Regions from separate parts of the Oceanobacillus sp. E9 genome, predicted to be linked through region 2. Evidence: predicted binding sites of a transcription regulator. Region 2 holds the regulator's gene; each other region holds the start of a gene.

Region 1 (7,979 bases), on a different contig from region 2:
ATCGCTTCTAACCTATCTTTATAGTCTATCATTGATTGGTGTAAAAAAGTAAGAAATGGCTGGTGAACTTCGTTGTAAAATGATCGGATGGCTGTACCTGCCTTCCCTTTCAAAGCATCTTCCATCCCGTGAAAGTCCGTAATCGAACGTTGAAGATGGGTGATATCTTCCGTCACTGTATCGAGGTCTGTTTTTGCAGATTCCACACCTTGATGAATTTCTTTTACGTTAAACTCTGTCATTATCCATTCACCTACCCATTAATCAATGCGAATATGTTCGCTTAGTTTGTGGTCTAACTCTATCATGTCTTTAACCGCTTGTTCTGTTGCATTCACATTATTTTGAAAAAGCGTAATATAGTCAGACAAAATAGATTCATATTCTTCCTTGATTTCGTTATAAGCATCTACCATTTTTATCTGTTTATTTCCGTTAATGGTTTCACCTATGTCTTTATGTAATTCTTCAATCATTGTTTTTAGCTCTAGGATGCTTTTCTCTGTAGGTGCTTGCTGAATCTTGATTTCTCTACTCATTGCCATAACACCTCTTTTATTTTTTCCATTACAAGAATATTTTGCATGATTCATTATCTAGTAAATTTAGTCAGGCGAATCATGGATATCTGCTAGCAGTGCATGAAATTATAAAGCTTTGCTATATATCGTACCAAATACCTACAATAGTTTGTAGGGGATAATGGAACTAGTTTCATTCAAATATATTACAAATAAATCATTTCTTGGGTGAAAGGACCTAAGGAATCATTATTGTCTTTTTTACAAGTATTTAATCTCATTTGTTAAATAATTGATACTTTTCTGTTTCCCTATATAATAGAACAATATATTCAATTAAATACATGAACATCATAGAGGAGAGGTTACGTTGATAAACTGGCTAGAAGAAAAGTTATGTGCATTAAATGTAACATCATCAATGAATCAATCTGAAGGATTCACGCGATTAGGCTATTCCGATGAAGAAAAGCAAGCACACACGCAGTTTATAAACATTGCGAATGAACTCGGACTGCATACTTTCGAAGACGAAGCTGGGAATCAGTGGGCGGTGTGGAAAGTAGAAGAGAATGCTCCAACGATCGGACTCGGTTCCCATTTAGATACAGTATATAGCGGTGGAGGCTATGATGGAGTCGCTGGTGTGCTGTGTGCATTGGCAGCGGTGAAGACATTAAAAGATAAGCAAATTACTCCGAAAAAGAATATTGCAGTTATATGTTTTGCGTCCGAGGAATCGGCGCGCTTTAGTGTTTCTACCCTTGGCAGTAAAGCAGTTTCAGGAGAGTTAAACAAGGAAGCGATTAAAACAATTTCTGATCAGGACGGCACGACCATTAAGCAGGCAATGGAACAAGTAGGCTTGAACTGGGAGAAGGTGCAACAAGCAGAGCGGGCGGAATCAGACCTAGAACAGTTCTTAGAATTACATATTGAACAAGGAAAAATACTCGAAGAACAGGGATTCGATATCGGTATTGTCCATGGTATTGCCCGTCCAATTCGTCTGTCAGTTCGTTGCGAGGGAATGGCAAATCACACAGGGACGACACCGATGAATAATCGGCAGGATGCACTAGTTGCGATTGCTCCACTTATCAATTTTGTTGAGCAAGAAGCTTTGAAAATGAATGAACGAGTAGGAGCAAGTATTGTAGCAACAGCCAGTGTGGCAACTGTGAAGCCAAATGCGATGAATATGATTCCTGGAGAAGTAGAGTTAGGAATTGATATTCGTAGTACGGACAATAACTTGAAACAAGAACTATATGCTTCTATTTATACGTTTTGTGAAAGCGTAGAGAAAGATAGGAACGTCAAAGTAATGATTACAATGCTTGTAAATGATGCATCTGTTGAGTTAGATAAAGAAATGCAAGGTAAGCTATTTGCAGTTAGTAAGTCATTAGGCTATAAAACAATCTCGATGGATAGCGGTGCCGGTCATGATGTGATGAATATGGCAATGAAATGGCCGAGCGGATTAATTTTTATTCCTTCTCATAAAGGAATAAGCCATCACCCAGATGAATTTACTGAAATAAAGGACTTGGCTAATGGGACAAAGGTAATAGCTGCTTATTTGGAATCAGAAGTGGTTGGATAAAGTAAAAGATAGATGAAGCAGAAAAATTGCTCATCTATCTTTTTTTGTGCAGAAATCTTAAATCTCTTGAATATGTGTCCGCTTAAATTCATCGGGGTATTTCAACCCGTAGCCAAAACATCGATCCATAAAGATATGAGAAATCCAGATAATTGATAGTAAAAGTAATAAATCTAATGCGAAGAAGGTAGAACAAAAAATGAGTACTAACGGAAGTATAAAGCTGTGTCCAATGTTATAAATGGTCGCACCTACTTTATTGTTCACCACATAACCAATCATAGTTATGTCAGGAACGAGTAAAAATACTAAAAACATCCAAGTTGGAAAATCGAGCATGGTATAAATATAAAATGAAAACACAAAGGCAATTCCATATTCAATATGAACAATCTGTTTATTCGTCATCTTATCCTCCTTGGTTTAGTGTCTTCGAAAAACCCTAACATCAATTCCTCGATGACTTCTTTATTTTTTATGTATTTATCTTCGGCAATTAGACCTTTAATTTTATTCACTACTTGTAATGCTTTTTGATAAAACTGAATTTTCTCCTCAAGATTTATTATCTTTTGATCTAATAACGATACGGTGGAAACATTACATTCTGTTGATATAGGTTGGTTTCTTAACAGAAGTAATTGTTGAATCTCTTTTATGGTAAAACCTAATTGCTTTAATACAATAATAAATTGAAGTTGTTTCTCGCATTCTTCATCATAAACTCTATAACCATTTTCTCGTCTTTTTGGTGTTAAGATGTTTTCTTTTTCGTAATAACGGATTGTATCAGCTTGAATTTGATATTTCGCAGCAAAGTTTTTGATTTGCACAGTAGCAGGCCCCCTTTATTAACATAACATTGGAGCAAACTCCAAGGTCAATAGTGAGAATATAAACTATTCTATCAACTTTTATTACCATTATAATAGAAAATGTGGTGAAAAAGGATACCACAGACCAGATAGTAGCAATCTGAAAGAAATTAATTCATCTTTTTTGTAGTAAAATATAGTCTATCATAATCGATAAAGGAGAATTGATTCATGATTACCCAAGCAGCCCAAGTTTCTATCTTAGTGAACAACATTGAAGAAGCAAAGCACTTTTATACTAAAAAGTTAGGATTCATTGTTCGAGATGAAATAGAATTATCGCCAAGATGGAAGTATCTGACCGTTTCACCGGATTCTGCAAATGAAACGAGGCTAGAATTAGTTAAAGCCGAGACACCAGAGCAAGAAGAGTTGGTTGGTAAACAATCCGCAAACCAAGTATTCATTATGTTTTTAAGTGATGATATAGAGAAGGATTATCGTGAAATGAAAGCACGGGGTGTGATATTTCATGGGGAACCACAACCAGTTCCTGGTGGAAAGGACGTAGGTTTCGAAGATTTATATGGTAATGCCTTTGACCTATTTCAACCAGATACAAATAAATGAGGGAAACAGAAAACCTGTATAACAAAAACGATTTCTTCTCTGAAATGTTATTAAAATTGGTAACTTGTTATCCGTTAGCATTATAAATAACAATTTTACATGATAATCTAAAATATCATAATAAAGTACACCACTGTAAAAAGTGATGTACCTCATCAATTTGATGGCGATATTAGTCATCAAATATTTAGTTCGCACGCATTCCGCCAGTAGCACTAAATACGTGTCCAGTAGCATAGCTTGCATGCTCAGAAGCAATGTACACATAGAGACCGCCAAGTTCTGCTGGTTGTCCTGCACGTCCTAATGGAGCTGCCGGTGTTTCTTTACCGAACTTCGGAATATTCTCTTGCGGTTGACCACCGGATATTTGCAGAGCAGACCAATAAGGACCAGGTGCGACGGAATTAACACGGATTCCTTTGGAACTTAATTGTTTGGCTAAGCCTTTGGTGAATCCAATAATGGCACTTTTCGTTGGCGCGTAATCCATTAGCATTGGTGATGGATCATAGCCTTCCACAGAGGAAGTGGTGATAATCGAGCTTCCTGCCGGCAGATGCGGAATCGCTTCTTGAACCATCCAATACATGGAAAATACATTCGTTTGGAATGTGGATACTAATTGTTCTGTTGAAAGATTCGTGATGTCTTCCACAGCTTGCTGTTCTCCAGCAACCATCACTAACGTGTCCAAGCCGTCTAATTCTTTAATGGCGCTGTGTATTAAAGAACGAGTGAAATCTTCATCACGTAAGTCTCCTGGTAATAATACCGCTTTTTGTCCTGCGTCTTCAATCAATTTTTTCAATTCTTGCGCATCTGGTTCCTCTACAGGTAAATAGTTAATCGCGACATCTGCACCCTCGCGAGCATAGGCGATAGCGGCAGCTCTTCCAATACCAGAGTCACCGCCTGTAATTAATGCTTTTCTCCCCTTTAGTTGTCCCGATCCTTTATAAGTTTTTTCCCCGCAATCAGGAATAGGTGTCATTTCTCTTTGAATACCTGGCTGTTCTTGAAATTGTTTTGGGAAATCTTCATTTGTATATTTCGTTATTGGATTTTGTGGCATATTAATTACATCCTTTCTTGAATTTGTACGTATAAGTTATTTTCCCGTGTATAACGGAAAATTAAACATCTATTTCAAAAAAGGTCCATCCAACTAACACATTACTATTTATATTTCATACATGTATCGCTTGAATTGCTGGCTCGTAAATGCCTTTAAGTGTCTGAACGCTATGCGTAAATTTTCTCTGTTCTTCTTCATTCATTGGAACTTCAATTACTTCACAAACGCCATTCCGATTAATAATCGTTGGAACACCGATACATACATTGTCTACACTATATTCACCTTGAAGGAAGGTGCTGGTAGTTAAAATGCTATGTTCATCTTTTAATATTGCTTCTGTTACACGGACGAGACTCATCGCAATGCCATAGAAGGTTGCTCCTTTTTTCTGAATGATGCGATATGCAGCATCTCGAACATTAATGAAGATATCATCTAAGTCTTCCTTTTTATAGGTTTCACTTCGATTTAGATACGTAAGTAGTGGTACCGTTCCAATAGTCGCCGTGCTCCATAACGGGAGTTCCGTGTCTCCGTGCTCACCAATGATGTAGGCATGAATATTTTTCGGTGATAGATGGAAGTATTCTCCTAATTCATAGCGTAGCCTCGCTGTGTCGAGTGTAGTCCCGCTTCCAATTACACGATGAGGCGGTAGACCACTGAATGTTATGACTGCTTGCGTCAAGACATCGACAGGATTTGTAGCGATTAAAAAGATGCCATTGAATCCACTATTCATCACGTCAGCCACAATTTCTTTAAAGATTATCATGTTTTTTTCTACAAGGTCTAAGCGAGTTTCCCCGGGCTTTTGATTAGCCCCAGCACAAATACACACGATATCTGCATCTTTACAATCTTCGTATTCTCCTAACCATACATTAGTCAATGAAGGAGCAAAGGCTTTACCATGATTTAAATCCATTACATCACCTAATGCTTTATCCGCATCTAAATCAATAATTGCTAACTCTTCTGTCACACCTTGATTCATCAATGCAAATGCATAACTAATACCAACCGATCCACCGCCAATGAGTACCACACGATTCACTGCTTGTTGACTTGTTTTCATCTACATCACACCCTTATCGTTTAGAATATGAAATATCTTCCATCTATATTGTGAAACATTTCACAATTATTGTCAATATAAATTCTGAAATTTAGAAAACATTTTGAAGTTCAATACATAGGAAGGGGGCTGCTTATTTTTTATACTAGTACAGTTATTCGAAAGAACCTATTAGAAAAAGTGTTTATTGACGTGATCTATTAACACAGAGCTCTTACTAAAAAGGCAAAATAGTTAATAGAGCGGCTCAAAAACCAAAACGAAGCTTAGGAAACCGGAAAAAAGTGGTAAATAGAGCACCCCAGCCTACACAAGCCTCGCAAATCCAACTCCGGTCCCCGTTAACAAATAATCGCTTCAAATATGTAGAAACCACTTCTCATTATATTAAGAAATAATTTTTTCATAAGCACTTTCATCACAGATAATAAACAACTTGGCATCATTTGGGATAGGCGCGGATAATTGTTTAATAATCGATAAATCATTTCCATTTGATATCAGCATGGCACCTTGAGCTGCTAAATCGGAACGAGCATCATCATAGGTCTGCCAGGTGTCTTTTTTACTGATGGAGAACAAGTCATACGCTGTATTGCTGGTTAGTTGTCTAATAATTTCACTTGAGCCATTGTATAAAATGGAACGTGCTGCTAAATGGGCTGCTGTATCATTTGCAGTGATAAATTCCTCAACAGAGACATGTTGAAATGCTTTAATATGTCTTGATTCTAAAACTTCGCATATTGTATAAATATTTTTTTCGTATTCTTTTCCGATACTTTCTAATGTCGTGGCAATTAACAGCGTTTGACCATCTGCTTGGGATGTTGCGACACTATCTTCTGAAGCAAAAACCATTACCGATTTACTTTTTAGTAAGTTTGCTTGGAACAATACATCGGTATTTGCTGGGTTCCCATGAACGAACTCTACTTGTTCATGTAAAATCGGTATTTTGCTAACTGCTTCATCAATGATGACGATAGATATATCTTCAAAGGTTTTTAGTAATTCGTCTAGCGTAATACTAGCCTTTTTTGTCCAATTTATTAAGATAATATGATCTTCTGTTGTGATATTCAATTTGCCTGCCTCCTTTAATCGTTTCCGAACACTTAGAAAATCAATTGCTTTACCAATAAAAATAGTCATGATTCCAATTCCAATAATATATAAAAACATTGCGAATATTTTACCGGGACCAGTGGTTGGCGACACATCACCATATCCTACGGTTGTCACTGTTGTCATTGTCCACCAAAGCCCCTCAAAAGGATCTGCAAATGTATCAGGTTCTAAAAAATAGATAAAGTAACTACTTGCCAGAACCAACGTGAATGTCGAAAGTAAAAGAAACCAATTATTTAATCGGATGACTTTTACAAACAAATGCCTGAAAAAGATCATCGTATTCCCCCTTATCTACACATAACATTTTACCTATTAAAATAGTAACACAAAGTCAAACTTCATTCTGTAGTGAATTTTATTCCCCCTCCACACACGGAATGGTAGTACTCAAGTGCATTATCTACAATGCCCTTGAAAAGTAGCTTAGCATCACGGCCATAAGATAGGATAGAAAAAGCAGATAAGCTCTCATTACAATTTGGATTTATATATATTATAATTTAAACTAATTCCTATTCATTTTTACGCTTATAACTTATGTATACAACCTCTTTTGTTAAGTTTTTGTAAACTAGCTTTTTTGTGAAAAGTATATATGTTACGATCATTATTGAGTTTCGATAACGAATTCCGATATCGAAACTGACACTATTGGAGGTATAATTTTGGAGGATAGAGTATTACGAAAGCTGTTTCTAGGGTTTATACACATTCATATTCTGCACCATGCGAATGAACACCCGGTTTTTGGGTTATGGATGTTAGAAGAATTAAGAGAGCATGGATATAGTATAAGTGCGGGAACGCTTTATCCAATTCTACATTCGATGGAAAAAGACGGACTACTTTTAAAAGAGGATCGGAACGTCGAAGGAAAGATTAGAAAATATTACACAGCAACAGACAAGGGAGTAGTAATTTTACAAGAGGCAAGAGAAAAAGCATATGAACTCTTTAAAGAAATCAAAGACTAACTTCACAAAGGAGTATATGGTATATGAGTTATAAACAAAATGAAAAATCTTCATTAAAAGCGTTATTGGAAATACTATTTATTTCAACTCGATTAGGACTAACTTCTTTTGGAGGGCCAATTGCGCACCTCGGTTAT
Region 2 (7,979 bases):
AGCGGTACTCATTACGCTATATCTTCTAAAACCAGATATGCAAATGCGAAATGATAATGCAGCAGGCATTGAAAGCATAATACTTTGGTCCATCGCTGGTTTCTTTATGGCTTTATTCGCGCAAGGTATTGCTGCCCAAATCGAAATAGCTTTAGGGATTGATCCTGGTTCAGAGAACACACAACAAATTATGGATATTACTCGAGCAGCACCGATATTTATGATCGTCCCGGCTATTTTAGCTCCGATTTTGGAAGAAATCATATTCCGAAAAATTATCTTTGGAGAGCTATATAAACGGATGAATTTCTTTTTCGCAGGGTTACTATCAGCAGTCATATTTGGCTTTATTCACTTAGACCCTACGCATATTCTTATTTATGCATCCATGGGATTTGTTTTTGCTTTCCTTTATGTAAAAACAAAACGTATCATTGTGCCTATCATCGTTCACGCAGCAATGAACTCCTTTGTTGTATTAATGCAATATAATATTGATCCTGAGGAACTGCAGCGAATGTTAGATGAGATGCAAATGATATTCTTTGGAGGTTAATCCATGAAACATCCTTATTTAACAAGAGCAATTCTATACTTTCTGGTTGGAATAGCTTTTATATACTTTGGGGTTCAAAGTAAGGAGAGCACCGTTTGGAATTCCGTTACATTGATTTTTTCAGCAGTCTCTGCTTTATGCTTCTTTTGTTCTTTTAAGATGTTTGGTTATCACAATAAAATAAAAAAGAAAAAGTAGACTGCATCTCAGTCTACTTTTTCTTTAAGCAAATTTCAACAAACGCTTACATAATAATCGATTTAAAATAATGAAATAATTACTGTAATGAATAATGTTTAAGAAAATACACAAGTGATTGAAGTTCAATCGCTAAATCAATATGATGCACACGAATATGACTTGGTACTGTAATTCTTGCTGGGGTAAAATTTAATATACCATTAACACCATGATCGACCAGTTGGTTGGCTATCGCATCTGCTTCATCTGCAGGTATCGTTAAAATCGCAACCTCTGTGTCCTTTAATCTTTCCCCTAGTTCGTCAATATGATAGACTGGAACTCCTCCGATATCGGTGCCTACCTTATTCTCATCAGCATCAAATGCAATGGTAATACGGATATTATTATTTTTCATAAAATTATAATGTAAGAAAGCTGTACCTAAATTTCCAACACCTATTAATGCTACTTCTGTTATTTCATGTTGATCTAACGTACGTTTAAAAAATCCTAATAAATATTCGACATTGTATCCGTATCCTTTTTTACCTAGTGCACCGAAATAAGAGAAATCTCTGCGAATGGTTGCGGAATCTACTTTAACCGCTTCACTTAATTCTTTTGATGATACACGCTTTTTTCCTTGTTGATTTAAGTTGTTAATGAAACGATAATATAATGGCAAGCGTTTTGCAGTTGCTTGCGGAATCTTGTTTTGTTCCATACGACCTTCCTCTTTTCAATGCTTAGAATAATTATCATACTATATTTATTTTAACAGATTTATCCTTAGAAGTCGTGACATTTTTCACAATAATATTGTCCCTTCTATGGCGATAAGCTAAACTAGTAATATGAGGTGACAATAAAATGATACTGATGCAATTAAACGGAATATCAAAATCTTTTGGCACAGAAGAGATTTTGTCTAATATAAAAGTAGAAATAAAAGACCAAGATCGAATTGCCATCGTCGGGAGAAATGGTGCAGGAAAATCGACATTGCTAAAAATAATGGCAAATGAAATCCCTTATGATGAAGGAGAGTTTTTCAAACCGAAAGACCTTACCTATGGTTACCTGTCGCAACATATGAAATTGGAATCAGGAAAAACCATTTGGAATGAAATGGAAGATGTGTTTTCCCATTTAAAACAAATGGAGAAAAAGTTACGTGAATTAGAAACAAAAATGGCAGATCCTACTGCAGTGGATGATGCTAGTTACCAACTAATTTTAAAGGAATATGATGACTTACAAGTTCGCTATCAATCAGATGGTGGTTATACGTATGAATCGGATATAAAATCGGTACTTACTGGACTCTCATTTGGAGATTACGATTATCGAGCACCGATTAACGAATTAAGTGGCGGGCAAAAAACAAGACTTGCTCTCGGTAAATTATTGCTACAAAAACCTCAATTACTCATCCTCGATGAGCCTACAAACCATCTGGACATTGATACACTTACATGGTTAGAAGGTTATCTCGTTAATTACCCTGGTGCTATTGTGATTGTTTCCCACGACCGTTATTTTCTTGATAGAACGGTTTCTATAGTTTATGAAATTTCTAGACATCATTCTAAAAAATATCACGGTACCTACAGTAAATACTTAGAACAAAAAGCACTCAATTTCGAACAAGAAATGAAAGAATATGAAAAACAACAAACGGATATTAAACGAATGGAAGAATTTATTCAAAAAAATATCGTTCGTGCTTCCACGACAAAACGAGCACAAAGTAGACGAAAGCAATTAGAAAAAATGGAAAGAATGGATCGTCCAATGGGGGATGAATCATCCGCTTCGATGTCATTTCAGATTAATCGTCGTAGTGGAAATGATGTGTTGAAAATCTCTGATTTGGGTTTTCGATATGAAGAACAACAAGACCCTACATTTCGCCATGTTCATCTCCATGCAAATCGCGGAGACCGTATCGCATTAGTTGGCCCGAATGGAATTGGAAAAACAACGTTATTAAAGACTATTGTGGAAAAAGAGTTTCCTTTCGAAGGAGATATTCAATTAGGGACGAATGTACAAGTTGGCTACTATGATCAGGAACAAACCGAACTTCACTCGAATAAAACTGTGCTTCAAGAATTGTGGGATGAGTATCCTCTAGTGAACGAAAAAGATATTCGTACGATTCTAGGTAATTTCTTATTCTCTGGCGATGACGTGTTAAAGCCAGTATCTGCATTAAGTGGTGGAGAAAAATCACGTTTAGCATTATCTAAATTAAAAATGCAAAAAGCAAATTTGCTTATTCTAGATGAACCAACGAACCACTTAGACATTGATAGTAAAGAAGTGTTAGAAGGTGCATTAGCTGATTTTCCTGGCACGATTATATTTGTTTCGCATGATCGTTATTTTATTAATCGAATCGCAGACCAAGTAGCTGAAATGAGTCCACAAGGAATTAAAATGTATCTTGGTGACTATGATTATTATTTAGAGAAAAAAGCAGAAGAAGCAGAACTTGCTCGTCTTCAGATGGAAAACGCTGTTCAATCAGTAACTGTTTCTGATAAAAAAAGAAACTTTAAAGAAGAAAAACAGAAACAAAGTGAAGAAAGAAAGCGAAAAAGACAGATTGCTGAACTTGAAAAACAAATTGAATCCACAGAAGAGCATATTGCACATTTAGAAGAACAAATGACGTTACCAGAAGTGTATGAAAATCACGAAAAAGCATTAGAGCTAACGGAAGAAACAAACACGTCCAAACAAAAACTTGATGACTTATTAGAGCAATGGACAAGTTTGGAAGAGTTAGATAATTGAAAAAATATTTATTTTCGTTTATAATTATCAACAGGTAAGTTTAAACTTGCCTGTTTTTTTTATATATGCGGACTGTCTAAGTGATGGCATATTTCCGGATAAAAATTTAATAAAAAACCATGGAGGTCGTTAGCTTTTGACGATAGCGCTGATAGGTTTACTTAGTCTAATTGTAGGCATAGCATGTTTTATGACTTGGAAAAAGGGGCTGCTGGTAATCAATACAAGTGCGCTTAAAAAAACAAAAGGGCACGCATCAGCTGAACCTGAAACAAACATCTATGAATTTAATGATAAACATATTTCGGATATCGTTGTTCATCGTTTAGATATCTGTGTGCTTGAAGTTGATACACCCTATGAGGAAGTAATGGATGTTATTATAAATAATCCATATAACAGATATCCTGTATTCGAAGAAGATATCGACCAAATAGTAGGAATTATTCACGTAAAAGACGTACTTTCTTACTTACATAAACATAATGATACCACCAAGTTTCAACTTCGAAATATCATGCATAATCCCTTCTTTATCTTAGAATCACAACGTGTAGACCTTGCATTTAAGGATATGCAAAAAGAACAGATTGCACTTGCGATTGTTTTAGATGAATATGGTGGCACAGAAGGTCTCATTACAACGGAAGATATGGTTAAAGAAATGGTTACTGATGTCCTTCAAGAAGATGATAGTTATGTATTGAATAAACCATCTTTTATCCAACAACTGGCTGGAAATAGATACCGAATTCATGCTCATTCACCATTGTACGAATTAGAAGGTATACTGGGCATCACTTTTCCTGAAGAGAATTTTAATACTTTAAGTGATTTCTTAATCGATCAATTAGGCTATATTCCTGCCAATCATGAGAAGCCGAACCTTCTCTATAAAAATGTACAATTCGAAGTAACTGAAATATCTTCACAACAAATACATTCTGTTATAGCAACCATTTATGAAGAAGGAGTAACATTTATCGATCAGTTTCATAAGCAACCTAGTTAATAAGATAAAAAACTCTCTTTATCCACAATGATGGATTCAGAGAGTTTTTTTATAGCTTTTATTTAAATAGATAGTCATTTTGTATCGTATGTTCCACCGCTACTCGGTAAACTATTGCCAATCCTAACATAGTGGACATGACAGAACTACCTCCATAGCTTATAAGTAGTAACGGAATTCCTGTAATAGGCATGATCCCAATTGTCATCCCGATATTTTGAAACACATGGATAAGCATCAAACTTAAAAATCCAAAGCAGAAATATGTGCCAAATGGTGAATGTTTATAAATGCTTAAACCTAAAGTTACTAAACGGTATAAAAGCATAAAGTAAAGAAAAATTACAATTGCGCTTCCAATAAATCCAAAGCTTTCACCAATTACAGAAAAGATAAAGTCTGTATGCGCTTCTGGATATTGTACTTCTAAACCACTCATTCCTTTACCAAACAATTGCCCAGAACCTAATGACATATGTGAGCGTTCGAACTGGAATGTCGCATCTGCTGATTGTTGTGATGGATCAAACCAAGTCATAATTCGATCAACTTGATATGGTGCGACTCCAAGAACATCAATGGCAAATTGCGGAAATCGAATAATTGCTAGAATAGCAGCTGCTGCTATAGATATCAAACCGACAATTAATGAAACAATAATCTTCCAATTAATACCTGATAAAATAGTCATCATTCCTGCAATAAACAAATACACCATCGACGTACCAAAATCAGGCTGTAGCATAATTAACCCAACTGGTATCAATGTATAAACAATCAGTTTAAGTAGTAACATAATATCCGTTTTCATAGTTTGAACTTCTATCTTTTCTTTATGGCCAGTTATCGTTGCTGCTAGAAATAAAATCGTCGACATTTTCGCAAATTCGGCAGGTTGAATGGACAACCCAGGTAAGGTGAACCAACTATTTGCTCCATTAATTTCCCTTGCAATTGCATCAGGACTAATAAGCAAGAGTCCCAATAAGAAAACTCCACCTAAATAGATATATATACTACCTCTATATAACTGTTCGAGGTCGATAAATTGTATCGCTGCTACAAAACAAACACCAATACCAAAAAAAGCAATTTGTCTTATGACAAAATTTGTATTAGTTTGATCAATTTGCTGCGCATTATAAATAGCCAATAAACTAATGATTACAAATCCTAAAAAGAGTAGGATTAAATCAGTTTGAAAATAATAATTTTGTTTTTTATTCATCGGATTTCCACCAAATTTCTTCCTGTTAATATCCTTATTTAATACAACACTTATCCACAACAAAAAGCTCGAAAAATGTCTAAAAAACTCGAACTAATAAAATTTATACACATAATCCACAACCAAATGAACAGTTATCCACTTTTTCATCCACATTTAAAAGATGATTACGTAGCTTATCTACATAATATATCCACACCCTTGTGAATAACCTGTGATTAATCAAGCAAAAGTGAAGGATTTGCATTTAAATCGAGTGTGGAACGATGACCCTTTTCAAACAATATGGTGCCTGCAGCAGCAATCATTGCTGCATTGTCTGTACATAGTTGAATTGGTGGAATATATAATGGAAAATCCTCGTCTGAAAAACGTTTCTCTAGACTTTTTCTTAACCCTGTATTAGCAGCTACTCCACCTGCTACAATAACTTGATTTACGTTATATTCTTTCGCTGCACGATATGTTTTTTCTGTCAGTACTTCCACAACACTAGCTTGAAAACTTGCAGCAATATCTTCTGCATTCAACGTCAACTCACGTTGCTTAGCATTATGAATTTTATTTATTACGGCAGACTTCAATCCACTAAAACTAAAATCATAACTATCTGCTTCTAGCCAAGCACGCGGAAAATTAATCGACTCTTCACCTTCAGCAGCTAAGCGATCAATTTGCGGACCACCGGGATACGGTAATTTCAACATACGAGCTACCTTATCATACGCTTCTCCTGCGGCATCGTCTCTTGTTTCCCCTATTAATTCATAATCACCATGTTCCTTCATTAGAACTAATTCTGTATGTCCCCCAGAAACAATAAGGGCTAACATTGGAAACTCAAATTCATGCGCTAAACGATTTGCATAGATATGACCAGCAATATGATGCACCCCAACTAATGGTTTCTTTTTAGCAAACGCTAATGCTTTCGCTGCATTCACACCTACTAATAAAGCTCCCACTAATCCAGGCCCCTCTGTAACTGCAATGGCATCTATATCTTTCCAAGTAACACCAGCTTCAGTAATTGCCTTTTCAAGCACAATTGTAATTTGTTCAACGTGATGTCTAGATGCAATTTCAGGCACAACTCCCCCGAAGCGTTTATGGCTTTCGATTTGAGATGCAACTACATTGGACATAATCTCTCTACCATTTTTTACTACAGAGGCTGCAGTCTCATCACAACTTGTCTCTATACCTAATATAATTGTATCTTTTTTCATTTTACATTCACCCACATCACTATGGCATCCTCATGATTATCCGTGTAATACCTTTTACGAATACCACCAGGAACTAAACCAAATTTTCTATATAAGGACTGTGCTGCTATGTTTGATGCACGCACTTCTAGTGAAAGACGTTCTACTCCTTTTGATATGGCAAGCTGCATCACATAACGAAATAACTTTTCACCTAGTTTATTTCTACGATAACTTGGTAAAATAGCAAAATTTGTTATTTGCGCATCATCTAAAACAATCCACGAACCAATATAACCAACTATTGTATGCTCTATTTCAACGACATAATAATACGCATGAGCATTTTCTATTAATTCTTGATAAAAAATATCCGTTGTCCAAGGTGTTTGAAAACATGCATTTTCTACATGTAAAACTTCAGGAATATCAGTAAGTTCCATTGGACGTATCGTAATATTATTCATTCGCTTGATGTTCCTTCTGACTTTTTTGCCAATTTGCTTCTGCTTCCGCTAAACGTAAATAATTAGGGACGAGCTCATGAATGGATTCCGATTCTATATTCATCCCTGCAAGACCTAAATGCGAAGCTTTTGGAAGATGATAGACAGATTCAGGGATAATTGCTAATTCCCCTAATTCCTCTTTAATTAATTCTTTAAATTCATGAATATCTGGACTCAAGAATACTACCTTTTCGCCCTGCTTTTTTAATTTATCAAGCATGGAAGTCATAAGTGAATTTTCTTCTTCGATTACTTTTTCAATTTTATTATCATTAAATTGATATCCACCAGTAAACACTAATCCTCTTCTCGCATCAAAGAAAGGACATATAATTCCGTTAAAGAACTTTCCTTGATATGCGAGTACCTCTAAACTGGAGACACCTACTACTGGTATTTGTAATGCCCAAGCCATCGTCTTTGCAGTAGATAGGCCTATTCTTACTCCAGTGTATGACCCGGGACCTTTTGCTACTATAAT
Region 3 (7,979 bases), on a different contig from region 2:
AAAGCTCGTCCGATTTCAGGTAACTTATTTGGCCCAAATACAATTAATGCTACAATTAAAATCAAAATTAAGCCTGGAAAGCCGATATTACTAAACATCAAGCATCACTCCACCGTCGTAGGTATTTTAATAACATCAATTGTTATTATATTTCAGTATTAAAATCGATACTACCCAGAATAATCCATTAAATACATCTCTCTACTTTAACTTTATACATATCATAGCACGATTAGAAATAATTAAACAAGTTATTCATTAAACTTTTCGATCATATTGAATGAAGTAGTAATCATACGGATTTTTTTCATCTTTTTCACCTTTAATTTTAGATGATACTATCCAGTCTTCCTTATTAAATTCAGGAAAAAATGTATCTCCGGTAAATGAATCATCAATCAAGGTGATATACATCCGATCTGCAATATCCATAACTTGTTTAAATAAGTTTGCACCACCGATTATAAAATATTCTTCTTTCGGATTCTCCATGTTCCATTTTTTTATTTTGTCAATATGATGAATTATTTTCACATTTTCATACTGCACGTCCGTTCGCTTGGTTAAAACAATATTTTTTCGGTTTGGTAATGCGCCACCCATTGATTCGAACGTTTTTCTTCCCATAATTATAGTATTACCTGTTGTCTTTTCTTTAAAAAAACGTAAATCTTTTGGCAAATGCCAAGGCAATTGATTATTAACTCCAATTACATGATTGCGATCCATAGCAAGTAATAACGAAATCATATTATATCCTCAACTTCCTATTTTAGATTCATTGACTAGTATCTATTTTTTTACTATACAGCAATCGGTGCTTTAATACTCGGATGAGGATTATAATTTTCAATCACTAAATCATCTAAGTCCATTTCAAAAATAGATTCTTTGTCTTTATTGATTGTTAGTTGAGGGAAATCTCGGATTTCCCTTTCCAGTTGCGTTTTGACTTGTTCAACATGGTTAGAATATATATGTGCATCTCCAAAAGTATGTACGAAATCACCTACTTCTAATTCACACTCATGTGCAATTAAGTGAGTGAGCAAAGCATAACTAGCTATATTGAATGGTACCCCAAGAAATACGTCCGCACTTCTTTGGTAAAGCTGACAAGAAAGCTTTCCATTTGAAACATAAAATTGGAATAATGTATGACATGGAGGTAGTGCCATTGTTGGAATATCTTCAGGATTCCATGCTGAAACAATATGTCTCCTTGAATTAGGATTCGTTTTAATGGAATGAATCACATCTTTTAACTGATCTATTGTATCGTTCTGAGTTGTTTTCCAATTTCTCCATTGTTTCCCGTATACAGATCCTAAGTCTCCGTATTTGTTTGCAAAAGATTCATCTTCAAGAATACGAGTTTTAAAGAGCTCCATTTGTTCTTGATATTGTTTATTAAAATTCTCATCTTCTTGACTGCGTAAGCCAAAATTCGTCATATCAGGACCATGATAATCAGCACTATTTATCCATTTTTCAAAAGCCCATTCATTCCAAATATTATTATTGTGTTTTAATAAATAACGAATATTCGTATCACCTTTTATAAACCAAAGTAGTTCACTTGCAACTAAACGGAATGGAACACGTTTCGTCGTTAGAAGAGGAAATCCCTTATTTAAATCAAATCGAATTTGATGTCCGAATATAGAATGTGTCCCTGTATTGGTTCGATCTCCACGTTGTTCTCCAGTCTCAAATATTTGTCTACACAAATTTAAGTATGCTTGTTCACCTTGCATTGTAATCTCTCCTAACAATATTGGAAATATAGATTATTACTTCTTAAATGATTTAATTATAACAGAAACTAGTCCTCTTTTGTTACATAAACGTAAAACATAAGCTCTTAGATTTGGACATAAAACTAGAGTAAAGCTAGGTTTTTCAAAGGAGGTTCTCAAATTTGAATACCACTTTAGAACAAATAATAAAAAATTCTATTGTATATACATATGTTGCTAGTCAACCATTTGTTGCGATGACTGGATTACCAGCCGATACAGAAATATCTGAACAAGTCGTACAAAGCGGTGATCATATTGAAACATCGAATGCATTAATAAAAAAAGAAGATATTTGGTTTGGTGAAAATTGGAACACGGAACAATATAGTATTACTCTAGATCAAATAGCTTATCAAATAGATGATGAAGGATTTAATGATGCACTTAGTATTACTGAATTAGAAGAAATGAAAAAAGCAGATTCTCTTTCTATAATTGAAGATAAAATAAACTCTATTCAACCAGGAATGAAGTCAGGTGAAATAAAAGAAGTCCAAAAGGCGTTAGTTACTCTGGATTATTATTCAGGTGAAATAGATGGTATTTATGGCCCTTTAACCCATGATGCTCTAGTTAGCGTAGAGAAAGATTATGACTTATCATTAGTAAGTACACAACAAGAGGAAAGGATTCAAGAAATCTATTTTGCTTTGGAGTCATCAACTATAGAAGAAGATTCCCAAAGTTCAAATGTAGAAACAATTGAGAGTGATGAATCATCCAATACTGAAAATAATAATGAGTCAGCCGAAGAGAAGAGTCAGGATCCCTACTACTCGAAACAACTCGAAGTAAGTGGAAATAAACAGCCTGTTATTAAAGCTGCTAAATCTTTAGTCGGGACCCCTTATGTTTATGGTGGTGACGGGCCTGGAGGTTTTGATTGTAGTGGTTTCATTCAATATGTCTATGAAAGTAATGATATCGTAATCCCTAGAACGGTTAGCGAGATATGGAATTTTAGTTCTCCTGTTGACAGTCCTTCAATTGGTGATATCGTATTTTTTTCAACCACACACTCAGGACCATCTCATGCAGGTATTTATATTGGCGATGGAAAATTTATTCATGCAGGTTCATCTAGTGGCGTAGTTATTACCGAGTTATCCAATCCATACTGGGAAGAGAGGTATATTGGTGCAAAACGTATCTAAAGGTAAAAGGTTACTCCCCTTCCCATTCTTTGTAGAATTGATTTAGGAAGTTTTCGATGTATTGATGACGCTCTGCTGCTATCATTCTACCTGTATTTGTATGCATCGAATCTTGTAATAACAGTAATTTCTCGTAAAAATGGTGAATGGTAGAACCAGTTGATTTTGTTGGTTCATAAATAGTACGCTGCTTCGAACCTCCATATGCAAATGCTCTAGCTATGCCAATTGCGCCGAGTGCGTCTAATCGATCAGCATCTTGAACTATTTTTCCTTCTATAGTAGTTGGTATAACGCCTTTAGAATATGAAGTAGTATCGATAATCATCATTATAGCTTCAATTTGAGAATGTTGTAATCCTAATTGTTTAAGGAACTGTAAAAGCTCATTTAATTCTTTTTTTGGATTAGTGGTTAATTTATGATCAGCTATATCATGAAGCCATGCAGCTGCCATGGTTATAAATAGATTGGCATCCTCTTCTATAGCGATTTTATTCGCATTTTTCACTACTCGTTCTAAATGAAAATAATCATGACCAGTAGTCTCATTTGAAAATTTCTGTTTTACATATTCGCTAATTTTATCTAATTGATTATCTTTTGAATGCATTATTTCCTCCAAGATTAATAGAATATAAAATTACTTTATCATTCGTATTACTATTTGTAAATTTTAGTTAATTCATCTAAAATTAAACCCATTTCCTTGACTGATTTGTTTGAATAGGCTAATATTAGTAACAAGCAAAGAAGATGTACGGAATCATTAATTACCTAGGGCAACTTCTATAGAAGTGGATGATTTATGATCCGTACTTCTATAGAAGCTGCCCTTTTTTAATATTTCGTTGGTCAACTTTGTAATAACACGCGTTTTACGTGGAAGTATTAGGAGGAAATTTACATGGAAAACGGAGTAGTAAAATGGTTCAATGCTGAGAAAGGTTACGGATTTATCCAACTTGAAGAAGGTAATGATGTATTCGTACACTATTCAGCAATTCAAGAAGAAGGCTTTAAGTCTTTAGAAGAAGGACAAGAAGTTTCCTTTGAAATTGTTGAAGGTGAACGTGGTCCACAAGCAGCAAACGTTGTTAAAAAATAATTTCTTATATATATAGCGGAAGCTTAAAATTAAGCTTCCGCTTTTTTTGTGGGTAATTATAGTTTTTATCCCCTTCTCTCTTCTCATCATTTTGTCAATCAAATCCCCTGTTTGTTCATCAATCGTTCATATACTTTTTTAACCAAAAAGTTAGTAAAACCAATACTTCGCCTTATTTGTGCATTATTGAACAAAGTGTGAATAGTCTGTGATGTGTACGAATAGGACCTTTGTATTGTGTATGATAAAACTATAGATTCAAAAGAGGTGATGATGATGAAAAATCTTTTCCATAAAGAAAACAACGAAACAGAGCCAAACCTTAAAGGAACATTTGCTTCCGTTCTAATTTTAGGTGGGCTGATCGTTATTTGCTGGGTATCTGTGTTTGCAATCTTTATGACTAGATAAGAAGAAAGGATGAGAAAAGTGCGCCTGCATAAGTTAGAAAAATGGTGGTTAATTCTTGGAGTTAGTGCATTAATTATGTTTTTAGTTGTATTAGGATTTGGAGCTTTTTATATGGGTACACATCCACAAAGTCATGGACTAACGATTGATCCAAATAATATCGAAGCAAATGAAGCTTTTCAAAAAGAAAATCTTGGTTTAACCAAAGTGGATACCGATCATTATATTGTTAATGTTGTTGCAAGTGCTTTTAATTATGACCTTGGAGTAGATGAGGATGGAAATTCTGTAAATCATATTAAGATTCCTAAAGGGGCTTCTGTTTTATTTCAAGTAGTCACTACAGATGTAATACATGGATTTAATATTGCTGGTACGAATGTAAACATGATGGTAGAACCAGGTTACGTTAGCAGCATGGAAGTTCAAATGAATAAAGTTGGAGAATTTACCTTGTTATGTAATGAGTATTGCGGTGTTGGACATCATATGATGTTTACGACTGTGGAGGTGTATGAATAATGGCTCTTGCTAACTTACTAACATTTGAAGAAATATCAACTGATCCTATAAAGATTACCAAAAAAGATTCTAAGTTATACTTATCATTTATTTATGTAGCAATTATATCCCTATTTTTAGGTGGCCTAATGGGGCTATTACAAGTATTAGTACGAACAGGTGAATTTACACTTCCATTTGGAATTGGTTATTATCAAATTCTTACTTTCCATGGTGTTGTGCTTGCTTTAGTATTAACTACCTTTTTTATTATTGGATTTCAGTTTGCTTTAATGGGAAAAACAGTAGGCATTTCTGAAAAACAGCGTAAATCTGCTTGGCTAGCTTTTTGGGTAATGACTATTGGTACATCTTTGACTGCTGTTACAATTCTCATAGGTAAAGCAAATGTGCTCTATACATTTTACGCACCATTAAAAGCACATCCCCTCTTCTATATTGGTTTAGCTCTTGTTGTCGTGGGGACCTGGATTGCAGCAATCGTAAATTGGAGGCAGCTATTTGTATGGAAAAAACAAAACTCAAATCAAAATTCACCTCTCCTTGCTTTTATGGTTACAATCAATATGATTATGTGGGTTATTGCATCTTTAGGTGTGGCTGTCGCGGTATTAGTTCAATTTATTCCATGGTCATTAGGTTATGCAGAAACCATTAATGTCTTGTTAAGTAGAACGTTATTTTGGTACTTTGGTCATCCTTTAGTATACTTCTGGTTATTACCCGCTTATATGGCTTGGTATGCCATTATACCGAAGATTATTGGAGGTAAACTATTTAGTGATTCTTTAGCTAGGCTATCCTTTATTTTGTTTTTATTCTTTTCAATCCCAGTTGGTTTTCATCACCAATTAACAGAACCTGGTATAGACCCTACATGGAAGTTTATCCAAGTTGTATTAACATTTATGGTTATTATTCCTAGTTTAATGACAGCATTCTCGATGTTCGCTACATTTGAAATCACTGGCAGAAAAAAAGGATATCTTGGTTTATTTAGTTGGTTTAAAAATTTACCTTGGCATGATGTCCGCTTCTTTGCTCCATTTGTAGGTATGCTTGCATTTATCCCTGGTGGAATTGGCGGAATTATTAATGCCTCCCACCAAATGAACACATTAGTCCATAACACGATTTGGGTAACAGGACACTTTCATTTAACTGTAGCTACGACTGTTCTACTTACGTTTTTTGGGATAGCTTACTGGTTAATTCCTCATTTAACAGGTAGGAAATTAACAAGAAAAATTCATCGTTTAGGCATTTACCAAACCGTAGTTTGGGCAATAGGTATGACGATTATGTCTGGAGCTATGCATATCCAGGGTTTATTAGGCGGTCCGAGAAGATCTTCCTATTCAGAGTACGGTGGATCCGAGCAAGCAGTTGAATGGGGCGCATATCAAATGGCTCAAGCGGTTGGTGGTACTATACTTTTTATTGGAATCCTTCTTATGGTATATATTTTTATTCATCTTGCATTTATTGCACCAGAAGGAAAAGAAGAATTTCCGATAGCTGAAATAGAGGATTATGCACCAATTACACCAAAATGGATGGAGAATTGGAAATTATGGATAGGTATAACTATAGCATTAATTCTATTCGCTTATACCATACCTGTAATTGATATTATTCAAAACTCACCACCTGGTTCACCACCATTTGATGCTATAATCGGTAATTAATTTACAGAAAAAGTAATTGAATCAATTTCAATATTTATATATTTGGTATAAAATCCGAATGTTGTATTGTTTGATTTCCATTGCAGACGGCGCTTTCCGCAGGCACATCTTCAACTAACTAGGAAAAGAAGTCCCCCTTTTCCTAGTGGATTTTCAGCCCGTGCTCTTCCTGCAGCAGACGCTGTCTTCCATTACAATCAAAGCCAAGAATATCCTACAATCCAAATGTTAATAACAATACTATTACTAACATACGTTTTAAAAAAACTTAGCAATTATGAAACTGATTCAATTACAGTAGGATAAATCGCTAAGGGAATATACGATCTGCAAAGTATATTCCCTTAGCAATTCACCTTAACTTATGATAGTCACAGTTTTTTATTTAATAGGTTAATCGTTTAAACTTGTAAGTGCTTTTTCTTCAGCTGGAATTCGCATACTCATTAAAATGAGATGGAAGAATGGAAATATAATCGCTGTCCAATATGCCCCAAACATCATAGGGATAACAAATAATTCAATCCCAACAATTAGATAGTTTGGATGTTTAATATATTTATAAGGACCACGCTTCACCAATGTACTACCTGGTAAAATAATAATTTTGGTATTCCAGTACTTTCCTAAGGAGGTAATACTCCATACTCGAATAAATTGCGTAGTTATAAATAAACCAAACCATAATGGGAAAAGTGCTGGAATTGATGCGTTATTTAAACTTAATTCTGTTATGATACTTATAAAAAACAACCCATGAACCATGATAAACCACTTATGCTGCTGCGGCTCTATTTCAACTCCACCCTTTGCTAGCATCCATTGTTCATTTCTTTTTGCAATTATTAGTTCAATAAGTCGTTGCAGAATAATAAATAAAAACAATATACTTAAGAAGATTTTCATACGTTTTTCCACTCCGCAAATAATAATTCAGAACTAAATCCGGGGCCTAATGCACTTATTATACTCCGCTCCCCTTCTTCTATTCCTTTCTTCATCCATTCACGAATGACATAAAATACAGTAACAGATGACATATTTCCATGCTTTTTTAATACCTCATAGGAATAATGTAGTTTCTCCGAAGTGCATGGAACTACTTCTTCCATTGCCTCCATTACCTTTCTTCCACCAGGATGAGCAATAAAGGATTGTATATCTTCACTTGTATATTGAATAGTTTGGAGAAATTCAGCGATATGTTTCTTCCAAAAAGAATGTACTAATGCTGGGATGCTTTTTTTAAATATGACTTCAAAACCTGTATCTCTTACATTCCACCCCATAATAT

Evidence for each region. The regulator Rex, encoded in region 2, represses fermentation and respiration genes when NADH is low (regulators of the CRP and FNR family bind a similar motif). The targets are predictions, from matches to a motif close to TTGTGAAATATTTCACAA.
Region 1: the regulator Rex is predicted to act here: its motif matches at 5,783-5,800, upstream of AQ616_RS01945 (L-lactate dehydrogenase).
Region 3: the regulator Rex is predicted to act here: its motif matches at 4,241-4,258, upstream of AQ616_RS19170 (cytochrome c oxidase subunit 2A).

Annotation. Positions count from the first base shown of each region.
Region 1 covers NZ_LSNA01000001.1:429,842-437,820, reverse strand. The annotation lists gene AQ616_RS01980 (ribonuclease YeeF family protein) at 1-242, opposite strand, end outside; gene AQ616_RS01975 (YwqI/YxiC family protein) at 261-539, opposite strand; gene AQ616_RS01970 (M20 family metallo-hydrolase) at 892-2,130, shown strand; gene AQ616_RS01965 (DUF4260 domain-containing protein) at 2,188-2,538, opposite strand; gene AQ616_RS01960 (MerR family transcriptional regulator) at 2,535-2,963, opposite strand; gene AQ616_RS01955 (VOC family protein) at 3,177-3,575, shown strand; gene AQ616_RS01950 (SDR family oxidoreductase) at 3,763-4,650, opposite strand; gene AQ616_RS01945 (L-lactate dehydrogenase) at 4,766-5,734, opposite strand; gene AQ616_RS01940 (ion channel) at 6,122-7,144, opposite strand; gene AQ616_RS01935 (PadR family transcriptional regulator) at 7,534-7,842, shown strand; gene AQ616_RS01930 (chromate transporter) at 7,866-7,979, shown strand, end outside.
Region 2 covers NZ_LSNA01000009.1:298,083-306,061, forward strand. The annotation lists gene AQ616_RS17585 (CPBP family intramembrane glutamic endopeptidase) at 1-556, shown strand, start outside; gene AQ616_RS17590 (YdiK family protein) at 560-754, shown strand; gene AQ616_RS17595 (redox-sensing transcriptional repressor Rex) at 834-1,463, opposite strand; gene AQ616_RS17600 (ABC-F family ATP-binding cassette domain-containing protein) at 1,610-3,541, shown strand; gene AQ616_RS17605 (transporter associated domain-containing protein) at 3,732-4,553, shown strand; gene AQ616_RS17610 (FtsW/RodA/SpoVE family cell cycle protein) at 4,612-5,781, opposite strand; gene tsaD (tRNA (adenosine(37)-N6)-threonylcarbamoyltransferase complex transferase subunit TsaD) at 6,000-7,010, opposite strand; gene rimI (ribosomal protein S18-alanine N-acetyltransferase) at 7,007-7,456, opposite strand; gene tsaB (tRNA (adenosine(37)-N6)-threonylcarbamoyltransferase complex dimerization subunit type 1 TsaB) at 7,449-7,979, opposite strand, start outside.
Region 3 covers NZ_LSNA01000005.1:572,301-580,279, reverse strand. The annotation lists gene AQ616_RS06610 (twin-arginine translocase TatA/TatE family subunit) at 1-98, opposite strand, end outside; gene AQ616_RS06605 (dihydrofolate reductase) at 259-750, opposite strand; gene AQ616_RS06600 (thymidylate synthase) at 804-1,757, opposite strand; gene AQ616_RS06595 (C40 family peptidase) at 1,922-2,956, shown strand; gene AQ616_RS06590 (HD domain-containing protein) at 2,967-3,569, opposite strand; gene AQ616_RS06585 (cold-shock protein) at 3,864-4,064, shown strand; gene AQ616_RS19170 (cytochrome c oxidase subunit 2A) at 4,341-4,475, shown strand; gene AQ616_RS06580 (cytochrome c oxidase subunit II) at 4,494-4,997, shown strand; gene AQ616_RS06575 (b(o/a)3-type cytochrome-c oxidase subunit 1) at 4,997-6,685, shown strand; gene AQ616_RS06570 (isoprenylcysteine carboxyl methyltransferase family protein) at 7,079-7,591, opposite strand; gene AQ616_RS06565 (type III polyketide synthase) at 7,588-7,979, opposite strand, start outside.